Regions from separate parts of the Rhizobacter fulvus genome, predicted to be linked through region 2. Evidence: predicted binding sites of a transcription regulator. Region 2 holds the regulator's gene; each other region holds the start of a gene.

Region 1 (5,018 bases), 240 kb from region 2:
CCGCCTTGGCCGGGCTGCTGGCGTCGATCATCAGCAGCCGGTCCTTGGGGTTCAGCCAGACGCGGATCGCGGCCTGCTTGGTGAAGGCCTGCGGCAGCAGGTCGAGCAGCACCTCTTCCTTCAGCTCCTTCTGCTGCTTCTTGCCGGGCTTGCGGCCGGTGGCCTGTTCGATCTGCGCGGCACGCTCGTCGACCCGGCGCTTGACGACGGCCGACGGCACGACGCGCTGCTCGATCACCAGTTTCATCAGCCACTGGCCGCCGACCGATTCGAGCAGCGGCGCGTGCGCGACGCCGCGCGGCGGCGCCCAGCCGGCCGAGACCGGCTGGGTCGCGCCACATTCGACGAAGACCATCTTCTCCAGCCCGGCTTCGAGCTCGGCGCTGTTGGCGGCCCAGCCCGGGCCGATGCGGTACACGATCAGATTCTTGAACAAACGGACCTCTCGTTGAAAGGGGAGGCGCGGCGGACGCCGGCGCGGGAGGCGCGATTGTCCTCGCAATCAATCCCGGTTCGTGGCGGCCGCGTTGCGGGTCGGGCAGACCGCTTCCGGAAGGTCCAGCTCGAACCAGAACAGGCTGCCGACATTGGGTTCGCTGCGGGCGCCGATCCGCCCCTGCATCAGCTCGACAAGGTGCTTGCTGAGCGCCAGGCCCAGGCCGGTTCCGCCGTAGTCCTGCGCGATGGTCTCGTTGGCCTGCTCGAACTCCTGGAAAAGGCGCCCCAGGGCCTCGGCCGAAATGCCCATGCCGGTGTCCTGCACTTCGAATCGCAGCCGGACCACGCCGGGTGCCGAGCCCCCGCCGTTGCGGATGCGCACGTCGATCCAGCCGGCCCGCGTGAACTTGAGCGCGTTCGACATCAGGTTGACCAGCACCTGGCCAATGCGCAACACGTCCCCGAGCAGCTCGCGGGGCAGATCGGGGGCCGGGTCGACGTTCACGGCCACGCCCTTGGCCAGTCCCATCGAGACATAGGGGCCGGTGACCTGTGCCAGCCAGGGCTCGAGAGCGAAGGGCTGCGGGTTCAGTTGAAAGCGCCCGCTCTCGAGCTTCGACAGGTCCAGCACGTCGTTGATCAGCCGTTCGAGCGTCGCGGCGGAGGAATTGATCGCCGTCGTGAACCGCCGCTGCTTCTCGTCGAGCGCCGACATCAGCAGCAGCGAGCTCATGCCCATGACACCGCCGACCGGGCTGCGCAGCTCATGCACCACGTGGGCCAGGAAGCGGGGCAGCCGGGGCGACGGCGCCGAACTGGCCTGTGCCTTCACCTCCCGCTCGATGGCGTCCAGGCGACGCAGGTCGAGCGCCGACAGCCGGGGCGCGTTCGCCGGATCGCGTTCGATCTGGCTCGCCAGGTAGCGAGCGCGCGCCGAGACGTTCACCAGCGGCAGGCAGGCATCCCGGGCTGCGGTGGCGGCCTCGGCCGCCGCCTGGGTGTCGCCGAGCGCTTCGCAGGCTTCCCGCAGGTGATCCAGCAGCTGAACCCGGTCGTAGGCCGCGAGCTTGTGGATGACGATGCGATCGCGTTCCGCCTCGGCCAAGGCTCGCGCTTCCTGGAAGCGCTTTTGCGCGCACAGCAGGCGGACCGGCACGGTCGGCCCGAACGGGTATTCGTTCCTGCGGATGTGCGTGTACTCGGGACGCACCTGATCCAGCCAGGCCTGGGCTTCGTCGAGCCGACCCACGCCGATCAAGGCGATCGCCATGCGCGTGCGGCTCGCTTCGAGCATCGGCAGGGCGCCCTCTGCGTTGGTGTCCTCGACGAAGACGGCATGGGCCTCCTCGGGTCGGCCCAGCAGGTCGAGCGCCTCGATCGTGTGCGCCGTGGCGATGAACGCGGTCGGTGCTGGCGGGTAGTCGCGCCAGATCGCGCGCGCCCGTTGCAGGTGCGGCAGCGCCTGCTCCGGATTCAAGGTGTCCTCCAGCAGGAAGCCGCCCAACTCGAGGCATGCCGCGGCCAGCCACCTGCGGTGGCCGGCGTCCTCGGCGAGCTGAAGGAATCGATAGAACCACCGCAAGCCGTCGTCGTGGTTGCCGGTGTACTGGTTGGCGACGGCCAGGTGGTGGGCGGTGATGCTGCGCTCGAAAGCGGGACGCGTGTCGGTCGGGATCCGGGCGAGCCGCTCGCACATGGCGATGGCCTCCATGTGATGCCCATGCGTCAAGCGTGTCCAGGCGGCGAGATCGTCCATCATCCACACGCCCCGCTGGACGCCGAGCGCCACGCACTCCGCGCGCGCCGCGCCCACCCGGGCGAGCATCTCGCTCTCCGACAGCAGGCGAACCTGACCGATCAGACGAAAGTAGAGGACCAGCGCTTGTGTTTCGGCGTCCCCGGTGTCGCGTGCTCGCTCGAGCGCCTTGTCGGCCAGCCGCGCCATCGGGGTGTCGCCGCGGCCGCCACTGCCGAAAAGCTCGTGCACCCGGGCCAGCAACTCCGAGGCTGTCATCGCGTCGAAGGAGTCGAAATCAGCCACGCCGTCATTCTGGAGGCCGGGTCGCCCGGGGATGGACCGGTCCTGAACCGATGCGGCAAGACTTCTCATCGGTGTCGCCAGACGACCAACCGCCCTTCGTAGCCGCAGATGTCAGTGACCACACACTTGGAGACCCTCCTCGCACTGCGGTGTGACATCATGACCAGACGATCGTCGCGATAGTTGAAGCCGATCAGCACTCCCACCCCACGAGTGCTAATATTTGCGGAACTTGAAAGGGGTTCGGCGTGTCTGATCTCTCCATGAACACTTCCACTGCCACTGCTGCTCTGACCGTCCGCGACCCGTGGGCCCTGGTGCCGTCGCTGGGCAACCTCGACGCCTACATCACGGCGGCGAACCGCGTTCCGTTGCTGACGCACGAGGAGGAAATCGCTTACGCGACCCGCCTGCGCGCCAGCGGCGACCTCGAGGCCGCCGGAAAGCTGGTGCTCTCGCACCTCCGCTTGGTCGTCTCGATCTCGCGCAAGTACCTGGGCTACGGCCTGCCGCACGGCGACCTGATCCAGGAAGGCAACGTCGGCCTGATGAAGGCCGTCAAGCGTTTCGACCCGGACCAGGGCGTTCGCCTGGTCAGCTACGCGATGCACTGGATCAAGGCCGAGATCCACGAGTACATCCTGAAGAACTGGCGGATGGTCAAGGTTGCGACGACCAAGGCCCAGCGCAAGCTGTTCTTCAACCTGCGCTCGATGAAGCAGAGCCTGAAGGACGACGCGCTCGATGTCGACACGCACCGCAACACGCTGACCCAGGGCGAGGTCGACACGCTCGCCCGCACGCTGAACGTCAAGCGCGAGGAGGTGCTGGAGATGGAAACGCGCCTGTCCGGCGGTGACGTGGCGCTGGAGCCGCAGACCGACGACAGCGAGGACGCCAGCTTCGCGCCGATCGCCTATCTGGCCGACGAGGCCAGCGAGCCGACGCGCGTGCTCGAGGCGCGCAACCGCGACTGGCTGGCCGGCGACGGCATCGCGCTCGCGCTCGACGCACTCGACGCCCGCAGCCGCCGCATCGTCGAGGAGCGCTGGCTGAAGGTCAACGACGACAGCTCGGGCGGCATGACGCTGCACGACCTGGCGGCGGAATACGGCGTGAGCGCCGAGCGGATCCGCCAGATCGAGGTCGCGGCGATGAAGAAGATGCGCAAGGCCCTGGCGGAAAGCGTCTGACGCTGGAACGCCCCATGAAGAACGGCCCCGCGGGGCCGTTCTTTCTTGCCCGGGCGGATCGAACTTCAGCCCTGCGCGATCAGCGCCTTGACGTCGGCGGTCAATCCTTCCGCGCCGGCACCGTAGCGCTCGAACAGGCGCACGTTGCCCTTGGCGTCGAGCACGAACGCACCGGCCGAGTGGTCCATCGTGTAGCTGCCCTCGGTCTTGCCGGGCACCTTCTCGAAATAGATCTTGAACTCCTTGGCCGCCGCCTTGGTCTGCTCCAGCGTGCCGCGCAGCGCGACGAAGCTCGGGTCGAAGCTGGCCATGTACGACTTCAAGATCTCCGGTGTGTCGCGCTCGGGGTCGATCGTGACGAACACCGCCTGCAGCTTGTCGCCGTCCGGGCCGAGCGCCTTCTTGACCTGCGCGAGCTCCGCCATCGTCGTGGGGCAGACGTCCGGGCACTGGGTGTAGCCGAAGAAGATCACCGTGACCTTTCCCTTGAAGTCGCCGAGCGTGCGCGGCTGGCCGTTGGCATCGGGCAGCGCCAGCGTCTTCGCGTAGTCGACGCCGGTGATGTCGGCGCCCTTGAACTGCGGCGCCGGCGGCTTGCCGAGCCCGAGCTTGTCGCAGCCGGTGAGAGCGGCCACGCCGAGGGCGGCGGCGAGCAGGACGGATCGACGCAGGTGATTCACAGCAGCGGCCTCAGATAGTGATCGACGAGCAGGGCTGCGAACAGCAGCGACAGGTAGACGATTGAAAAGCGGAAGGTCTTGCGCGCGAGCGCGTCGGAATAGTCGCGCCACAGCTTGAATGCGTAGCCGACGAAGCCGGCATTCAGCAGCAGCGCGGCCACGAGGTAGATCACGCCGCTCATGCCCTGGATGAACGGCAGCAGCGTGCCGGCGAACAGCACCAGCGTGTACAGGAACACCTGCAACCGCGTGAACTCGGCGCCGTGCGTGACCGGCAACATCGGCAGGCCGCTCTTGCGGTAGTCCTCGACGCGGTAGAGCGCCAGCGCCCAGAAGTGCGGCGGCGTCCACAGGAAGATGATCAGGCACATGATCAGCGCCTCGGGCCCCACGTCGCCGCGGATCGCGGCCCAGCCGAGCACCGGCGGCATCGCGCCCGAGGCGCCGCCGATCACGATGTTCTGCGGCGTCATCGGCTTGAGCAGCACGGTATAGACGACCGCGTAGCCGACGAAGGTGGCGAAGGTCAGCCACATCGTCAGCGGGTTGACCCAGAAGTACAGCAGCGCGCTGCCGGCCGCGCACAACAGCGCCGAGAACGTGAGCGTCTGCGTGTTGGTGAGCTGGCCCCGCGCGGTCGGCCGCCACGCGGTGCGTGCCATGCGT
Region 2 (5,018 bases):
CCGGCAATGGTGATGACCAAGTTCTGCGCGACCGAGTCGCCAACTTTCACGGCGTACGTTACGGTGATCGACTGCCCTGCCCGCAGGAAGTCCAGGTTTACCGCGAGCGGGTCGTAGATGTACCCGATTGTCTGCACACCGCCGGTCCAGGTGGCTGGCCCTGAAAAGCTCAACACGGGCGCCAGCGCCACTGCCAGATTGCTGGGAAGCACCACGCCGGCACTTGCCACGACCGACGAAGAGCCGACGGTGGCGATGAGCGACTGGCCCGCATCGAGATCGAGGAAACTCAATGTACCAACGAGTTTCAAGTCCTGAGCCGAGGCGTCGCCGAGCTCGCTCACAAACTGCTGCGTCACCCCGGTCAAGACGGTCTGGTGAAAGTCAATCGCCAGGTATGAGCCGTCCGCCTGCTGCACCGATACCGCCAGCTTCTCCATCATCTGGACGGTCAGCGCGGTGTCGTTGGCGAATTTGAAGGTGAAATCGCTGGCGCTCCCGTTCGATACTTCACCTTGCGGATTGGTCTTGACCGTCTGCAGGAACGTCACGTAACGCTGCAACTCGGCGCGAACCCCAAGGTCCACCCACTGCGCCGCACTCAGTTGCATCAGGACGGTGTCGATGCCGGAGCCGCCCGTATAGACGTCCTTCGCACCGTTGAGGTTTTCGGTGAGGTTGTAGACCAGCGTGTCGTTACCGGAATCGCCGTTGACGATGTCGCTTCCGCTGCCGCCGTTCAGCGTGTCATTGCCGGACCCACCCGAAATCTTGTCGTTGCCAGCGCCGCCGTTGATCGTGTCGGCACCAGAACCGCCATTCAGGTTGTCGTTGCTCTCGGTGCCTGTGATGATTGGGTCGCTCATTGGTGCTCCTGCGCCGAACTATCGGCATCGTGTGGACGGCGGGAGCGCAGACACGAAAGTGTCAAGACGCAGCCCTGAATCTGTTCAGTGATATGTGAAACATTGTTAATGCGCCTACGCAATTCACACCCCCCCTGGTTGGGTGCAAACAGGCTGACCGAGGGGTATTCCCACGCGGAAACCGACAACTAAGTCACGAATGACACTCGCACGTCAGCGCAAATGTTTCATTTCGCCGACTGGCCTAACGTCTCCGCTCTGTCAGGAAACGCAGGTTTCGCTGACCGTTGAGTGGTGCACGGAGCCCACCGCAAGAAGTCGACGTCACCCTCGCGATCTCGCATCTCGCGCACACGAGTCCACCGCGAAGTCCGATGGCTGCATGGCCGTCCCCGGCTGGCCATCGATCGCCATGCTCCGCGATCCAATCAGAGAATTGCTCTCTGACACACACTAATTGGTAGGCCGCCCGTGAGTCGAACACGGCACCAACAGATTATGAGTCTGCTGCTCTAACCATCATGAGCTAGCGGCCCGGCGTGCGGGGATTGTAGGCAGCGCGCGGCGCGCCGCTACTTCGTGCTCAACGCGTTGGTCACCAGCCGCGACGTGATGTCGACGATCTGGATCATCCGGTCGTACGCCATCCGCGTCGGCCCGATCACGCCGAGCGTGCCGACGATCTGGCCGTTGACCTCGTACGGCGCCGAGACCACCGACAGCTCCTCGAACGGCACCACCATGCTCTCGCCGCCGATGTAGATGCGCACGCCCTCGGCGCGGCTGCTGACCTCGAGCAGGCGCATCAGCTGCGTCTTCTGCTCGAAGACGTCGAACAGCTTGCGCAGGCTGCCCATGTCGCTGGAGAAGTCCTGCACTGTCAGCAGGTTGCGCTCGCCGCTGATCACGACCTGCTCCTGGCTGTCGGCGTGGGCCTCGCTGCCGGCCTGGACCGCGGCCTGCATCAGCGTGGCGATCTCGCCGCGCAGCGCGTCGACCTCGGTCTTCAGACGCTCGCGCACCTCCTCGATCGTGCGGCCGCGGTAGTTCGCGGTCAGGTAGTTGCTGGCCTCGATCAGCTGCGACTGGGTGTAGTCCTGGGCGGTGAAGATCACGCGGTTCTGCACGTCCCCGTCAGGCGCGACCAGGATCACCAGCACACGCCGCTCGCTCAGGCGCATGAACTCGATGTGATGGAACACGCTCGCCTTGCGCGGCGCGGTGATCACGCCGACGAAGCTCGACAGGTTGGACAGCAGCTGCGCCGCGTTCGCGATCACGCGTTGCGGCTGGTCGGGCGGCAACTGCGGCGTCGGCGGGGCGTTGGCCAGCGGCTGCGCGGTCAGCATCGTGTCGACGAACAGGCGGTAGCCCTTGGGCGTCGGGATGCGGCCGGCGCTGGTGTGCGGGCTGACGATCAGGCCGAGGTCTTCCAGGTCGGCCATCACGTTGCGGATCGTCGCCGGCGACAGCTCCAGGCCACTGGCCCGCGACAGCGTGCGCGAACCCACCGGCTGGCCATCGGCGATGTACTTCTCGACCAGGGCCTTCAGCAGTGTTTTAGCGCGCTCGTCCAGCATGTCGTCATTGTAGGCGGCGGGCCCTTTCAAGGCCGGTTTGCAGGGGGTGCTGTGGTGTAATCCCGCGCATGTCCAGCCCCTTCCGTCACGCCGCGCTCGTGGGCAAATACCAGGCCCAGGGCATCCGCGGCGTGCTGGAGGACATCGCGCAGTTCCTGGTGCGGCAGGGGCTCGAGGTCTCGCTCGAACGCCAGACCGCGCTGAACACCGGCATCGATGGCTACGGCGCCCTGACCGCCGACGAACTCGGCCGCGACTGCGACCTCGCGGTCGTCGTCGGCGGCGACGGCACGATGCTGGGCATCGCGCGCCAGCTCGCCCGCTACGGCACCCCGCTGGTCGGCATCAACCAGGGGCGGCTGGGCTTCATCACCGATGTGAACATCGGCCAGTTCGCCGAGGCCCTCGCGCCGATGGTCGCCGGCGACTACATCGAGGAACGCCGCACGATGCTCGAAGGTGGCGTGTGGCGTGACGACGCGCAGATATTCGAGGGCTACGCGATGAACGACGTGGTCGTGAGCCGCGGCGCGGCGGCGAGCATGGTCGAGCTGAAGGTCGACATCGGCGACGAGTTCGTCGCGAACTTCCGCTCCGACGGCCTGATCATCGGCTCGCCGACCGGATCGACCGCCTACGCGCTGTCGGCCGGCGGCCCGATCCTGCATCCTGGCATCAAGGGCTGGGTGCTGGTGCCGATCGCGCCGCACGACCTCTCGAACCGGCCGATCGTGCTGCCCGACACCGGCGACATCCACATCGAGATCGTCGCCGGGCGCGACGCGAGCGTCAGCTTCGACATGCAGTCGCTCGCCAGCCTGCTGCACGGCGACCGCGTGCGGGTGCGGCGTTCGGCGAACCAGGTGCGGTTCCTGCATCCGCAAGGCTGGAGCTACTACGCGACGCTGCGCCGCAAGCTGCACTGGAACTCCGGGGTGAACTGAGGTGTTGAGGCGCTTGTCCCTCCGCGATTTCGTGATCGTCGCTGCGCTCGAAGTGGAACTCGACGCCGGCTTCTCGGTGCTGACCGGCGAGACCGGCGCGGGCAAGTCGATCCTGGTCGACGCGCTGCAGCTCGCGCTCGGCAGCCGCGGCGATGCGGGCGTGGTCCGCGAAGGCGCGGCGCGGGCCGAGATCGGCGCCGAGTTCGACACGCCGGCGAGCTTGTCCGGCTGGCTCGACGAAGGCGGGTTCGAGAGCGCCGAGACGCTGCTGCTGCGCCGCACGATCGATGCGCAGGGCAAGAGCCGCGCGTGGATCAACGGCAGCCCGGCGACGATTGCGCAGCTGCGCGAGGCCGCCGATCACCTCGTCGACATCCACGGCCAACATGCTTGGCAGAGTCTGACGCGCGGGCCGTCGATACGCGGCCTGCTCGACGCGTTCGCGGGCATCGACAGCACCCCGCTGGGCGCACTGTTCTCGCAATGGAAGCGCGCCACCGAGGCACTGGCCGCCGCCGGCACACAGCAGGCAGGGCTGGAACGGGAACGCGAGCGCCTGGCGTGGCAGATCGGCGAGGTCGCCAAGCTCGCACCGGGCGACGACGAGTGGGCCGAACTCGAGGCCGAGCACAAGAAGCTCGCGAACGGACAGGCGCTGATGGATGCGGCGCGCAGCGCGCTCGATGCCCTCTCCGACGCCGACGACAACGCCGACGCCCTCACCGGCCGCGCGCTGCACGCGCTCGAAGGCGTGGCCGCGTACGACGCGCAGCTGGCGTCGCTGATCGAGGTGCTGCAAAGCGCGCAGGCCCAGTTGCAGGACGCGGCCCACACGCTCAGCGGCTACCTGAACCACACCGACCTCGAGCCGCAGCGGCTGCAGGCGCTGGACGAGCGGCTGTCGGCCTGGATGAGCCTGGCACGGCGCTATCGGCGCCCGCCGCAGGAGTTGCCCGCCGTGCTCGCCCAATGGCAAGCCGAGTTGCGCGCGCTCGACGCTGCGGCCGATCTCGAGGCGCTGGAACGTGACGTGGCGCGCTCCCTCGCCGACTTCGAGACCGAGGCCAAGCGCATCTCCACGGCCCGCCGCGCGGCCGCGCCGAAGCTCGCCCGCGCGGTGACGCAGGCGATGCAGCAGCTCGGCATGGCCGGCGGCGCATTCGAGGTCGCACTGCTGAAGCAGGACGCCCCGCAATCGTTCGGTACCGAGTCGGCCGAGTTTCTGGTCGCCGGCCATGCGGGCAGCACGCCGCGGCCGCTCGGCAAGGTGGCGTCCGGCGGCGAGCTGTCGCGGATCGCGCTGGCGATCGCAGTCACGACCAGCCAGTTGCAGAACAAGGACGCCGCCGCGACCCTGATCTTCGACGAGATCGATGCCGGCGTTGGCGGCGCGGTGGCCGAGACGGTCGGCCGGCTGATGAAACAGCTCGGCCGCGACCGGCAGGTGCTGGCCGTCACCCACCTGCCCCAGGTCGCGGCCTGCGCCGATCATCACTTCGTCGTCTCGAAGCAGTTGCGCGACGGGCTCACGTTGAGCGAAGTCAACGCCGTCGGCGGCGAGGTGCGGGTGGCCGAGGTCGCGCGCATGCTCGGCGGCGAGCGGCTGTCCAACACCAGCCTCGCGCACG
Region 3 (5,018 bases), 1.7 Mb from region 2:
CGAGCCGACCAGGTAGTCGAGTTCGGCGCGCTGCAGCTTCTGGCCGATCGCGCCGGTCTCCGGGAACTTGTGCATCAGCCCGGTGAACCACCACGAGAAGCGCTCGGCCTTCCAGACCCGGCGCAGGCACTTCTCCGAGTAGTGATCGATGCCGGCGCGGCTTTTCTCGGCGTAGAACTCGATGAAGGCGCGCGACAGGAAGCGCACGTCGGCGGCCGCCAGGTTCAAGCCCTTGGCGCCGGTCGGCGGCACGATGTGGGCCGAGTCGCCGGCCAGGAACAGCGTGCCGAAACGCATCGGCTCCGCAACGAAGCTGCGCAGCGGTGCGATGCTCTTCTCGATCGACGGGCCGGTGACCAGCGCCTCGGCCGCGGCCGGGTCGAGCCGGCGGCGCAGTTCGTCCCAGAACGCGGCGTCGCTCCACTGCTCGACCTTGTCGTGCAGCGGGCACTGCACGTAGTAGCGTGTGCGCGTGGCCGAGCGCATCGAGCACAGCGCGAAACCGCGTTCGTGGTTCGAGTAGATCAGTTCGTGCGCGACCGGCGGCGTGTCCGCCAGCACGCCGAGCCAGCCGAACTGGTAGACCTTTTCGTAGATCGACAGCGCCTTCGGCGGCACGCTGGCCCGGCTCACGCCGTGGTAGCCGTCGCAGCCGGCGATGAAGTCGCAGGCGACTGTGTGGACGACGCCGTCGAGCGTGTAGCTGACGGTCGGGTGGTCGGTGTCGAAGCCGTGCGGTGCCACGTCCTTCGCGCCGTAGATCGTCGGCAGGCTGGCAGCGGCGCGCGCCGCCATCAGGTCGCGCGTCACTTCGGTCTGGCCATAGACGGTCACGTGCTTGCCGCCGGTCAGCCCGTGCATGTCGATGCGGTGGCGCGCGCCGCCGAAGCACAGCTCGAAGCCGTCGTGCACCATCCCCTCGGCATGCATCCGCTCGCCGACGCCGGCCTCGTCGAGCAGGTCGCAAGTCGTCTGCTCCAGCACGCCGGCGCGAATGCGGCCGAGCACGTAGTCGCCAGTCTGGCGCTCGAGGATCACGTTGTCGATGCCGGCCCGGTGAAGCAACTGACCGAGCAACAGCCCGGCCGGGCCGGCGCCGATGATCGCGACTTGGGTGCGCTGGGTGCTCATGCGGAAATCCTCATCGGCCACGACGCGGGCCGGCGCCGTAGTCTAGGGCGCGACGGGGTACGGGCCGTCACCCAGGAACGGCCCCGGGTGGTAGCCCTTCTTGCCGATCTCGAGCGCGAGCGCACTGCGGTGGTCGCCGCCCGAACGCAGCCGCTCGAGCACCGAAGCGAAGTCGTGGCGGGGCTGCCAGTGCAGATCGGTGCGGGCCTTGGCGTTGACGTAGACGCGATCGATGCCGTCGAACATCTTCCAGCCGCGGCGCTGATACTCGGCCTCGAAATCAGGCACGCGGCGTGCCACGACGCCGGCCGCGCCGCGACGCAGCGCCGCGAGATCCACCGCCTCGAAGGGCGTCGTCGCGCTGACGATGTAGCGGCCGAAACCGAGCACCGGCGCACGCTCGAGGGCGCACAGGTGCGCATCGACCGCGTCCTCGATGTCGACACGGCGGTTCAACAACTCGTTCACCTTGGCGTTCGCGTCGAAGTAGTCGTCGCGCGTGCGCTTGCAGTCGTCGTCCTCCGGAAAGAAGCGCGAGGTGCGCAGCACCAGGCACGGCAACCCGTGCAGCGCATGCATCAATTCGCACAGGTTCTCCGCGGCCAGCTTGGTCACGCCATAGATGTTCTTCGGGCGCGGCACGACCTCCTCGGTGATCCAGGCGGCCGGCGCGCCCGGCGCCGGGATCAGCACGTGTCCGTAGGCGCTGGTCGTGCTGGTGAAGATGAAGGCGCCGACACCCCCGGCGAGCGCTTCCTCCAGCAGGTTCAGCGTCCCGGTGATGTTCGTGTCGACGAAATGCTGGCGCGTGTGGGTCGCGATGTGCGGCTTATGCAGTGTGGCGGTGTGCAGCACCGCGTCGATGCCGTCCATGCAGCGCGCGACGAACGCCCGATCGGCGACCGAGCCGACATGCCGCGTGTACGGCGACGCCCGCACGTCGCAACCGACCGCGTCGTGCACGCTTTCCGCCAGCGTGCGCATCAGCGCTTCGCCGAGGTGGCCGGCGCTTCCGGTGACGAGGATCTTCATGGCGGGCAGTCTGGGGCTCGCGGTCCGCAGGTGCCATGGCGCCCAGTCACGTCAGGAAGCCCCCGGTGGACAGCGAATTCCCGAGCATCCGGCGCTGGCTCCGCAAGGTCGAGATCTCGGCGGCGCACTTCCTCAGCGCCGTCACCTCGGCGGATCGCCATGTCCGTGCGACATTGTTCGTGCAGGTGATGATGCCCCACACCTCGCCGTGGCCGCCATACGAGGCGGCCAGCAACGCGCGGATCCCGAACGGCACGAGCATGGCGTCCTTCACCGACTGGAGCGCCGGATCCGCGAAGGTGTCGCCGCAGACATAGCACCCCTCGCGCACCAATGCGCCGAAGAAGCCGCCGCCCGACTCGGGGAACACCGCGGCGCCCGCGATGGCCATTCCCCTGACACCGTCATAGGCCGCGACGCTGCGCATCACGCGCCGGCCGATGGGCCCGGAGACGCTCCAGAACGTGACGTGGATGCATCCCAGCGCCTTCTGGATGTGCTCGGCCACTTGGCCGGCAGCGTCGATGTCGGTCACGCGCCCGGCGTCCACTTCGTGCGCCAGGTCTCTCATGAGGAAATGGAAATTCGGCACACCGGTCACGCGGGGATCTCCGTCCTTGATTCAGCGCGGCATTTTCTCGCAACCGGCGGCACGTGGAGTCAGCGGCGTCGGAGCCATCGTGCCCGCTCGCGCTGAACGGGCGGCGATGTCACTTGAAAGATCGGGTCGTCGCCCTATAATCCGCCCTGCTAGCACTCGCTTCCAGTGAGTGCTAACGGCGGATCGGCGTGCCCCAGGTCGCGATCCGCCGTGGAAAGCTGAGTGCCCACTTCGCTTCCAAGCCACGATTTATATCGTTCTTAAGTCCATCAAGGAGATGCTATGAAACTTCGTCCGTTGCACGATCGCGTGATCGTCAAGCGCCTGGAACAGGAAACCAAGACCGCCTCGGGCATCGTCATCCCCGACAACGCCGCCGAAAAGCCCGATCAGGGCGAAGTGCTGGCCGTCGGTCCGGGCAAGCGCAATGACAAGGGCGACTTCGTCGTCCTGAACATCAAGGTCGGCGACCGGGTGTTGTTCGGCAAGTACAGCGGCCAGACCGTCAAGGTCGATGGCGAAGAACTGCTGGTGATGAAGGAAGACGACCTGTTCGCGGTCGTCGAGAAGTAATCCCACGGTACACAGGAGAACATTCAAATGGCAGCAAAAGACGTAATTTTCGGCGGCGAAGCCCGCGCACGCATGGTCGAGGGTGTGAACATCCTGGCCAACGCGGTCAAGGTCACGCTCGGCCCCAAGGGTCGCAACGTGGTGCTGGAGCGTTCGTTCGGCGGCCCGACGGTCACCAAGGACGGTGTCTCGGTCGCCAAGGAAATCGAGCTGAAGGACAAGCTTCAGAACATGGGCGCGCAGATGGTCAAGGAAGTCGCTTCCAAGACCTCCGACATCGCCGGTGACGGCACCACCACCGCCACCGTGCTCGCGCAAGCCATCGTTCGCGAAGGCATGAAGTACGTGGCCGCGGGCATGAACCCGATGGACCTGAAGCGCGGCATCGACAAGGCCGTCACGGCGCTGGTCGAGCAGCTGAAGAAGCAGTCGAAGGCCACCACGACCTCGAAGGAAATCGCGCAAGTCGGCACGATCTCGGCCAACAGCGACGAGGAAGTCGGCAAGATCATCGCCGACGCGATGGACAAGGTCGGCAAGGAAGGCGTCATCACCGTCGAAGACGGCAAGAGCCTGAACAGCGAACTCGAAGTCGTCGAAGGCATGCAGTTCGACCGCGGCTACCTGTCGCCGTACTTCATCAACAACCCGGAAAAGCAGACCGCGACGCTGGACAACCCGTTCGTGCTGCTGTTCGACAAGAAGATCAGCAACATCCGTGACCTGCTGCCGACGCTGGAGCAAGTCGCCAAGTCGGGCCGTCCGCTGCTGATCATCGCGGAAGAAGTCGAAGGCGAAGCGCTCGCCACGCTGGTCGTCAACACGATCCGCGGCATCCTGAAGGTCGTCGCCGTCAAGGCGCCGGGCTTCGGTGACCGCCGCAAGGCGATGCTCGAGGACATCGCGATCCTGACCGGCGGCAAGGTCATCGCCGAAGAAGTCGGCCTGACGCTCGAGAAGGTCACGCTGGCCGACCTGGGCCAGGCCAAGCGCGTCGAAGTGGGCAAGGAAAACACCACGATCATCGACGGCTCGGGCGCCGCGGGCGACATCGAGGCGCGCGTCAAGCAAGTGCGCATCCAGATCGAGGAAGCCACCAGCGACTACGACCGTGAAAAGCTGCAAGAGCGCGTGGCCAAGCTGGCCGGCGGTGTGGCGGTGATCAAGGTCGGCGCCGCCACCGAAGTCGAGATGAAGGAAAAGAAGGCCCGCGTCGAAGATGCGCTGCACGCGACCCGTGCCGCCGTCGAGGAAGGCATCGTGGCCGGTGGTGGCGTCGCGCTGCTGCGCGCCAAGCAATCCGCGGGCGTCATCAAGGGCGACAACCCCGACCAGGAAGCCGGCATCAAGCTGGTGTTGAAGGCCATCGAAGCGCCGCTGCGCGAGATCGTCTACAACGCCGGCGGCGAAGCCAGCGTGGTCGTGAATGCGGTGTTGGCCGGCAAGGGCAACTACGGCTTCAATGCGGCCAATGACACGTATGGCGACATGATCGAGATGGGCATCCTGGACCCGACGAAGGTCACGCGCACGGCCCTGCAGAACGCAGCCTCGGTCGCGTCGCTGATGCTGACGACGGAAGCCATGATCTCCGAGGCGCCGAAGGACGAAGCCGCCGGCGGCGGCGGCATGCCGGGTGGCATGGGCGGCATGGGTGGCATGGGCGGCATGGACATGTAAG

What was found. Region 2 encodes HrcA, which represses chaperone genes, less so after heat shock. Its sites were predicted from a motif close to TTAGCACTCNNNNNNNNNGAGTGCTAA; they were not measured.
Region 1: a site for HrcA is predicted at 2,673-2,699, ahead of rpoH (RNA polymerase sigma factor RpoH). Genes of this name have one in related genera too.
Region 3: a site for HrcA is predicted at 2,914-2,940, ahead of groES (co-chaperone GroES). Genes of this name have one in related genera too.

What each region holds. Positions count from the first base shown of each region.
Region 1 is NZ_OZ224516.1:1,182,734-1,187,751, forward strand. Features, by position in the region: gene ACWH49_RS05690 (recombination-associated protein RdgC) at 1-436, opposite strand, end outside; gene ACWH49_RS05695 (ATP-binding protein) at 503-2,548, opposite strand; gene rpoH (RNA polymerase sigma factor RpoH) at 2,743-3,672, shown strand; gene ACWH49_RS05705 (SCO family protein) at 3,738-4,352, opposite strand; gene cyoE (heme o synthase) at 4,349-5,018, opposite strand, start outside.
Region 2 is NZ_OZ224516.1:1,421,463-1,426,480, forward strand. Features, by position in the region: gene ACWH49_RS06750 (VCBS domain-containing protein) at 1-866, opposite strand, end outside; tRNA gene ACWH49_RS06755 (tRNA-Ile) at 1,325-1,402, opposite strand; gene hrcA (heat-inducible transcriptional repressor HrcA) at 1,439-2,446, opposite strand; gene ACWH49_RS06765 (NAD kinase) at 2,515-3,390, shown strand; gene recN (DNA repair protein RecN) at 3,392-5,018, shown strand, end outside.
Region 3 is NZ_OZ224516.1:3,114,628-3,119,645, reverse strand. Features, by position in the region: gene pobA (4-hydroxybenzoate 3-monooxygenase) at 1-1,131, opposite strand, end outside; gene ACWH49_RS14890 (NAD-dependent epimerase/dehydratase family protein) at 1,174-2,163, opposite strand; gene ACWH49_RS14885 (GAF domain-containing protein) at 2,210-2,764, opposite strand; gene groES (co-chaperone GroES) at 3,047-3,337, shown strand; gene groL (chaperonin GroEL) at 3,365-5,017, shown strand.